Regions from separate parts of the Naumannella halotolerans genome, predicted to be linked through region 2. Evidence: predicted binding sites of a transcription regulator. Region 2 holds the regulator's gene; the other holds the start of a gene.
What was found. Region 2 encodes LexA, which represses DNA repair genes until DNA is damaged. Its sites were predicted from a motif close to TCGAACANNTGTTCGA; they were not measured.

Region 1: a site for LexA is predicted at 2,496-2,511, ahead of CLV29_RS03190 (alpha-ketoglutarate-dependent dioxygenase AlkB). Genes of this name have one in related genera too.

The regions. Positions count from the first base shown of each region.
Region 1 is NZ_SOAW01000001.1:674,320-678,528, forward strand. It holds gene map (type I methionyl aminopeptidase) at 1-254, opposite strand, end outside; gene CLV29_RS03180 (carbon-nitrogen hydrolase family protein) at 391-1,209, shown strand; gene rplS (50S ribosomal protein L19) at 1,493-1,840, shown strand; gene CLV29_RS03190 (alpha-ketoglutarate-dependent dioxygenase AlkB) at 1,849-2,475, opposite strand; gene lepB (signal peptidase I) at 2,699-3,481, shown strand; gene CLV29_RS03200 (ribonuclease HII) at 3,482-4,209, shown strand, end outside.
Region 2 is NZ_SOAW01000001.1:856,576-860,784, reverse strand. It holds gene CLV29_RS04030 (hypothetical protein) at 271-828, opposite strand; gene lexA (transcriptional repressor LexA) at 1,278-2,006, shown strand; gene CLV29_RS04020 (cysteine hydrolase family protein) at 2,181-2,756, shown strand; partial or broken gene CLV29_RS16675 (DJ-1/PfpI family protein) at 2,749-3,237, shown strand; gene CLV29_RS16670 (helix-turn-helix domain-containing protein) at 3,424-3,705, shown strand; gene CLV29_RS04010 (ATP-dependent DNA helicase) at 3,761-4,209, opposite strand, start outside.

The sequences.
Region 1 (4,209 bases), 180 kb from region 2:
AGGCCGTGCAGGACACCCTCGTTCACCGAGGTGCAGATCACGTGACCGAACGGGCTCGCCCCGAAGCTCGGGTGATAGTCGATGTAGCACGACTCAGCACCGGCCTCGGCGATCCGCCGATGTGCCTCGGCGTCGATGTCCAGCAGGTTGTCACCCACCGACACCTCAGCAGCCAAGGCCGTCAGGGTGTCGGCGACGAAACGGCCGGCGGCTTCCATCTCGCGCAGTTCACTCGGGGTACGCAGTTCGATCACCGGACCATCCTAGGTCGTCCGGGGTATCCGTTCACCCGGCCCGGTCGGGCAACCGGTCGTCCACGAGGCACCGGGCACGACCCCGTGGATTAGGCTCGGGAAGCGGGTACGGATCCACCGGACCGGGAGGGAAAACATGGAGCCGACTGCAGCCGACGGCACGCTTCGGGTGGCGGTGGCCCAGGTGACCAGCGGCCGCGAGCTGGACGAGAACCTCGAACTGCTGCGCCGAAGCTGCGACGAGGCAGCCGCCGGTGGTGCCCGGCTGGTGGTCTTCCCCGAAGCGATGATGCGCTCCTTCGGTCATCGCCTGGTCGACATCGCCGAGCCGCTCGACGGGCCGTGGGCCCGGGCGGTACGGCAGATCGCTGCCGACCACGGGCTGCTGGTGGTCGCCGGGATGTTCACCCCCGGAAGCCGTGGGCGGGTGCGGAACACGGTGTTGGCGACCGGACAGGGAGTCGAGGTCGCCTACGACAAGATCCACCTGTTCGACGCCTTCGGTTTCGCCGAATCCGACACCGTCGAGCCCGGATCGCAGGTGGTCACCTTCTCCTTCGCCGGTCTGACCTTCGGCCTCGCCACCTGTTACGACATCCGATTCCCCGGCTTGTTCTCCGCCCTGGCAGCGGCCGGCGCACAGGTGATCCTCGTCCCCGCCTCCTGGGGGTCGGGCGAGGGCAAGGCCGAGGCGTTCGGTCTGCTGGCCAGGGCGCGGGCGATGGACACCACCACCTATGTCGTGGCCTGCGACCAGGCGGATCCGGTGGCCCAGGGGTTGTCCGACGGCTCTGCGCCGACCGGGGTGGGGCACAGTGTGGTCGCCAACCCCGATGGTTCAGTGCTGGTGTCGGCCGGCGCCGGGCCGCAGCTGCTCTTCGCCGATCTGTCCGCTGAGACCGTGTCCGCGGTACGCCGGACCCTCCCGGTGCTGGCCAACGCACACCAGTTCTGACCTCCTCGCGCCGCCGCGAGATCGGCCGCCCGCCCGGGGGTGACCTTGTCGGGGCGGGAGTGGCTCGTGGGTTGGGTACCCGAGGCAGGCAGAGGGCTGCGAAGTCCTCGGCGCCCCGGTCGGTGAGTTCGCTCGCTGCGATTTCTCCTGCAGCCGCAGGCGTGGCAGAATGAGTCGCTGTTGCCCACACCACCGCTCCTGCCACAGGGGGATCGTCCGGCGGGTGGGCCCATCGAATTCGAAGATGCGACCAGGTGACCCGTGGCACCGGTGAGGATGAGAGATGAACAAGCTGATCGAGGCGGCAGTCCAGCCGGCCCTGCGTACCGACATTCCCCAGTTCCGTGCAGGCGACTCGGTGAAGGTGCACGTGAAGGTCGTCGAGGGCAACCGCTCCCGTGTCCAGGTGTTCGCCGGTGTGGTGATCGCCAAGAACGGTGGCGGCATCTCGGAGTCCTTCACCGTCCGCAAGGTCAGCTTCGGCGTCGGCGTGGAGCGTACCTTCCCGCTGCACAGCCCGATCATCGACAAGATCGAGGTCGAGCGCCGTGGCGACGTCCGTCGCGCGAAGCTGTACTACCTGCGCGGTCTGCGCGGCAAGGCTGCGAAGATCAAGGAGAAGCGGGACTGACCTCCTGCTCACCGCACATCGGCGACCCGGTACTGGACACTGATCCTGGACCGGGTCGCTTCGTGCATCTTGGGCACACAGTGATCCCAGGTCCGCTGGCAGCTGCCGCCCATCACCACCACATCCCCCGAGCTCATCGGCACCTGTAGTCCGCGACCGCCGCCGCGCGGACGCAGCGCGAGTCGGCGTACTCCCCCGAGGGAGACGATCACCACCATCGTGTCCTCACCGGCGCTGCGGCCGATCCGATCACCGTGCCAGGCCACCGAGTCGCGTCCGTTGCGGTACAGGCACAGACCGGCGCTGACGAAGTCCTCGCCCAGTTCCGGGCGGTAGTGCGCCGACAGCTCGCTGCGCATCCGCTCCAGCATCGGGTGCGGCCATCGGTCCTGCGGCCCGTGGAAGCTCAGCAGTCGCGGGACGTCGATCACCCGGTCGTACATCTGACGCCGTTCGCCGTACCAGGGGACACGCTCGCTCAACTGCTCCATCAGCAGATCGGGACGGATCACCCAGCCGGGTCGCAGGTCGAGCCAGGCCCCTCGGCCGAGCTGTCGACGGTGCAGGCCGTCGGCGTAGGGGTTCAGGTCGGGCGCGGCTGCGGTGAGGTCGTCGAACAGCGACATCTGGCTCATGCGCCAAGTCTAACCCGGAGTCGAACAGATGTTCGATATTTGTCCGTCGTGGGTCGAATCCTCCGCGGTGGCCCTCGTCGGGACCCGCGGATCGGCTCCGGTGGATGCTCGGAATTCGGTCCCAGGGTCTACGCTGTCGTGGGCGGCTGCGGACCCTCGGCGGGGACGCGGTCGCCGCGGACACGTCCGCACGGACGGGGTGGACAACGATGAAGGGCGGCGGGTGAGCGGCACGGTGAGGGCGAATCGCGGCTCGGCGGAGAAGACGTCCTTCGGACGGTCGACGCTGAGATTCCTGCGGGAGTTGGTGATCGTCGTGATCGGCGCACTGGTCCTCTCCGGGGTGCTCCGGGCCTTCGTGGCGCAACCGTTCCTGATCCCCTCGCCGTCGATGGAGAACACCCTGCTGATCGGCGATCGGGTGGTGGTGCAGAAGATCGGCGACTACCAGCGCGGTGACATCATCGTGTTCAAGGATCCCGGCGGATGGTTGCAGGGCCAGGAGACTCCCGAGCGCGGCCCCGCGGGCAAGGTGCTGGAGTTCTTCGGGGTCCTTCCCGACACCAGCGACGACCACCTGATCAAACGCGTGATCGGGATGCCCGGTGACAACGTCGCCTGCTGTGACGCCGATGGCCGGTTGACGGTCAACGGGGTGTCCCTGGACGAGGACGAGTACCTCTATCGCTCCGGCGGGACCCCGATCGCGCCGTCCCGGCTGCCGTTCGACGTGGTGGTGCCGGCCGGCCACCTGTTCGTCATGGGTGATCATCGCAACGTCAGCGCCGACTCCCGCTGCCACCTCGACGAGGAGGGGACCGGTGACTATCCCGGTGCGGCTGCCTTCGTACCCCAGTCCGACGTGGTCGGCACGGCGTGGGTGATCGTCGCGCCGTTCGACCGATGGCGAACCTTCTCCACCCCCGAGGCCTTCGCCCAGATCCCCCCGCCGTCCGAGCCCGCTCCGGAAGAAGGAGTGATCTCGACCGAAGTGGTCGGGTGCTGAATGAGCGCCGGGCGGTCCGAGCGGCTGGCTGGCCAGCGGCCCTGGTTGGTACGGCGGGACAGCGGTCTCTACGGCTATGAACGCGCCCTCGGCAGGGCGGGTCTCGCACCGGTGGCCGGCGCCGACGAGGCCGGTCGCGGTGCCTGTGCCGGCCCCCTGGTCGCGGCGGCGGTGATCCTCTCCCCGGACCGCTCGCGGCAGATCACCGGGTTGAAGGACTCCAAGTTGATGACCGCCAAGGCGCGGGACCGCGCCTATGACGAGATCCGTTCCAAGGCGCTGGACTGGTCGGTGGTGGCGGTCGGTTCGGCCGAGTGTGACCGTCTGGGAATGCATGTGGCCAACATCCAGGCGCTGCGGCGTGCCGTCCTGCGCCTGGAGCGCCGCCCCGAATTCGTCATCACCGACGGGTTCGGCGTGGACGGCATCGGCGCTCCCGGATTGGCCATGTGGAAAGGGGATCGAGTGGCGGCCTGCGTCGCCGCCGCGTCGGTGATCGCCAAGGTCACCCGGGACCGGATCATGACCGAGCTGGCGCAGACCTACCCCGCCTACGGGTTCGAGGTGCACAAGGGGTACTGCACCGCCGAGCACCAGGCCGCCTTGGACCGGTTGGGTCCCTGTGTCGAACACCGCCGACGATTCGACAATGTGGTCGCCGCCGAGCGTGCGACACAGTCGCGGCCGGCCGTCGATCGCACCGGGCACGACGAGACGCGACTAGAGTG
Region 2 (4,209 bases):
GAAACGAGCGAGGCCGTGACCAATGGGTCGCGGCCTCGCTGGCGCTCATTCACTGCGGCGGCGTCCCTCTCTCGGCGCGCACTGACTCTTCACCGCCACGCGGACTCCTCACTACCATGCGGACTCCTCGTTGTCGGCGAGTCATCGGCATGGGCAGTCGCGCCGCTCGCCCACGGCCGACGTGGTGGGACGCGCATCCAGCATCCATTAGCCTCGTGGCCTCGCGCGCGGCAGACCGCAGCCGACCGCAGGACGAGGACCCACCGCGGCTCAGCGCAGGTAGGCCGGAGAGGTGAGGATCTCCCCGATGGTCATCCCGATGCAGACCATCGCGACCAGGACGATCAACCCGATCAGACCCATCACCAGCACCTGTCCACGGACGGTCAACTGCCATCCGCTGCTGCTGACGGCAGCAACGGACGGACCGACCGTGCAGCCGCGCGCCGACACCTTCGGTGCCCGGACGACCGGTCGCGCATGCGGCCCGGACCGGCGGCGCCGACGTACCGGACGCGGCGTCACCGGGGCGGACGGTGAGACGGCGGTCCGCACCGACGGCCCACCGACCGTCTGCTCGGCAACAGCTGTCGACACACCCTTGGACGTACCGGCAGCCGTGACGTCCCGCCGATCCGAACTGGGCAGCGATGCCTCGGGGCACGGATTGCCGCGCATCAGGTCGGCCAGCGGAATGCGCATCAGCTGGTTGAACTCCCCTCCCTGCACCCGGTCAGCGAGTTCGACCACCCGAAGGTCGGGAGCAGTCCGACGGGGACGGGTGAGGAGCACGTCGGACGACGGAATCTCGAGAATGCTGGCTGCCATGATGACCTCCGTGGGAAGTGGTCCGTGCGGTTGATTCCAATCACCCGACCGGACTCGAACATCTGTTCGATACATTTCTAGCCGTCCCCGCCGACAAGAGCAAGGACATTTCGCACAAATGTTCGAAACATGTCTTCTGTCCGACCTCTCGGTCGAGCACGAGCACACTCAAACACCGAGCTCTGACACTCGTTCCAGACCCCCGGTGTCACCGGCCCTGATGGTGGCGGTCGGCGCCGGCTCCCCGCGGGCCGCGACCCGTCATGGAGGGACCCGAGGGTGACACCGTCCACACACCGTTGCCGACCCGGGATCCGGTTCTGCTGCAGATCGGGCTGCTCCTCGGCCAGCTCGTCCACCGCCCCGGGAGGTCGACGATCTGAGGCAATCTCCTCGACACGCTCGAACAGTTGTTTGAATCCGGCTTCAGGTGTCCTAGCCTTCGGGACATGGCAGGCTCCACCTCCCGGCGCGCGGGACGACCGACCTCGGCAGCGATCGCCGACCAACTCGGCACCGATCCGGACGGGCAGCTCGACGCCGACGGCCTCACCCCGCGGCAGCGGAAGATTCTCGAGGTCGTCCAGGAGTCGGTCACCCGACGCGGATACCCGCCGAGCATCCGGGAGATGGGACAGGCAGTCGGCCTGGCCTCATCCTCGTCGGTGGCGCATCAGCTGAAGGTGCTGGAGAACAAGGGCTTCCTGCGGCGGGACCCGAACCGTCCCCGGGCGCTCGAGGTGCTGCTGCCCGGCACCGATGCCGAGGAACTGGACGTGACCGGGATCGCTGACGCGATGCCGGAGCCGGTCTCGGTACCGATCGTCGGCCGGATCGCGGCCGGCGGGCCGATCCTGGCCGAGGAACGCGTCGAGGACGTGTTCCCACTGCCCCGTCAACTGGTCGGCGAGGGAACCCTGTTCCTGCTGCAGGTCTCCGGTGACTCGATGATCGATGCGGCGATCTGTGACGGGGACTTCGTCGCCGTCCGCCAGCAGCCCGATGCGGTCAACGGCGACATCGTGGCCGCACTGCTCGACGACGAGGCCACGGTGAAGACCTTCAAACGCCGTGACGGCAAGGTCTGGCTGATGCCGCACAATCCGGCCTACGAGCCGATCGACGGCACCCATGCCTCGATCCTCGGCAAGGTCGTCGCCGTGCTGCGCCGGGTCTGAGCCGGACCGTCCGCAGCGTCTACTGCGGCGTGTGCCGAGGGTCCGTACCGGCAACCAGGTGGTCTCCGAGCGGACAGTCAGTCGTTTACCCCCTCCGTCCTGATGACCGGATCGTTCCGCATCGTGACTTGGGGGTGACTGGCAGGGTGGGCGTGGGCGACCGATGATGGACGGGTGAACCATCGCACAGACACTGCCCTACTGGTCATCGACGTTCAGGAGTCGTTTCGCCAGAGGAGATCCGAATGGAGGGCCATGTGCCCGGAGGAGACCTTGGCGAACATCTCCAGAGTGGTGGACTGGGCGCGTGTCCGCGCTGACCTGATCGTGTGGATCACCCACTCCGAACCGAACTCGGGAACGGTCTTCGACCCGGCCCGCGGGTTCGTCCAGGTCGTGACCGAACTCGGGCCGGCTTCCGCTGAGCCTCAGGTGACCAAGACCTCGGTCAACTCGTTCACCACAACGTGCCTACAACAGTTGCTGGTTCAACGGGGAATCCGCCGATTGGTGATCACCGGTGTCCGGACCGAACAGTGCTGTGAAACGACGGCCAGGTTGGCTTCCGACCTCGGGTTTGAAGTCACCTTCGTCCTCGATGCAACGACCACCTCCGATTTGGTCGACGACCGGTACGGCATCGTGGGCCGAACGGAACTGATCCGAAGGACCGGTGCAATCCTGCAGCAACGAGGATTTGCCGAGGTACTGAACACCGAGGACCTGTTGCGACTGGAGCACGGTGACTGACCAGCTCCTGAAGGGAGCGCCAGCGACCATCACAGTCGTGTTCGTCCTGACGCCCGGGCTCGTGTTGCTTGATCTAGCCGGGCCGGCCCAGGTCTTCCAGTCGGCCAACGCTGCCGGTGCGGACTACCGGGTGGTGCACGTCGCCAGCTCCCCGACGGTCAGATCCGACCAGGGAGTCGATCTTGCGGCCACCGATGAATGGCCGCCCTTGGGTGCCGCGGACCTGATCATCGTTCCGGGTCGAGCCACGGCGGCCAGAACCACCAACCCCGCTGCCCTTTCAGCCGAGGCGTTGGTCAGACTTCGGGAGCACCACCGATCAGGTGGGACCATAGCCAGTGTTTGCTCCGGCGCCTTCGATCTCGGACAGGCGGGACTTCTCGATCACCGTCGATGCACCACCCACCACGAGCTGCAGGATGAGCTCGCACGGACCCATCCATCGGCAGAGGTAGTACGCGACGTGCTCTTCACCGTCGATGATCGGGTGATCACCTCTGCCGGCATTGCCAGTGGAATCGATCTTGCGCTCCACCTGGTCGCTGTTGCTCATGGCCCGTCGGTCGCCGCAGCAGCCGCGCGCGACATGGTGGTCTACACCCGGCGGAATGGCCGAGACCCACAACTGAGCCCGCTGCTGATCCATCGCAACCACATGGATGATCTCGTGCACCGCGTACAGGATCGGATCGAGTACGAATTGGACCGAACACTGCCCCTGCGGATTCTGGCCAGTGCCGAAGCGACCAGCGAGCGAACGCTGACCCGGGCGTTCGTGGCTGCCACCGGCACCACCCCACTGCGTTACCAACAGACGCTGAGGCTGGAACATGCCCAGAGCCTGATCGCCCGAGGAGTCTCCATCGACAGTGCCGCCCGGCAGGTCGGCTTCGCCGATGCCCGGATGTTGCGCCGGCTACGGTCAGCCGAGCGACAGCGGCCGGATTGAGGCGGCTTTCCCGGCGCTCGGGGACGCCCCCGCAGGGATACTCCAGCCGGGAGACTCAGGCAGCCTGCTCCGATGCCGCAGCCAGCCGACGCAGCGCGTTGATCACCGTCTCCCGGTCCCTGGTCGACCACATCGGCGGCATCGACGACCGCAGGAACGACCCGTACCTGGCGGTCACCAACCGCGGGTCCAACACCGCCACCACTCCGCGATCGCTCACCCGTCGGATCAACCGGCCCGCACCCTGGGCCAGCAGCAGAGCGGCTTGGGTGGCGGCGACACTCATGAACCCGTTCCCACCGTTCTCCGAAACCGCCTGCTGCCGCGCCTGCATCAGCGGGTCGTCCGGCCGCGGGAACGGCAGCTTCTCGATGATCACCAGTTGGCAGGTGTCCCCGGGCACGTCGATCCCCTGCCACAACGACAAGGTGCCGAACAGCGAGGTCTGCGGTTCGGCGGCGAAGCGTGAGGTCAGCTCGCCCAGGTGGGCATCGCCCTGACAAA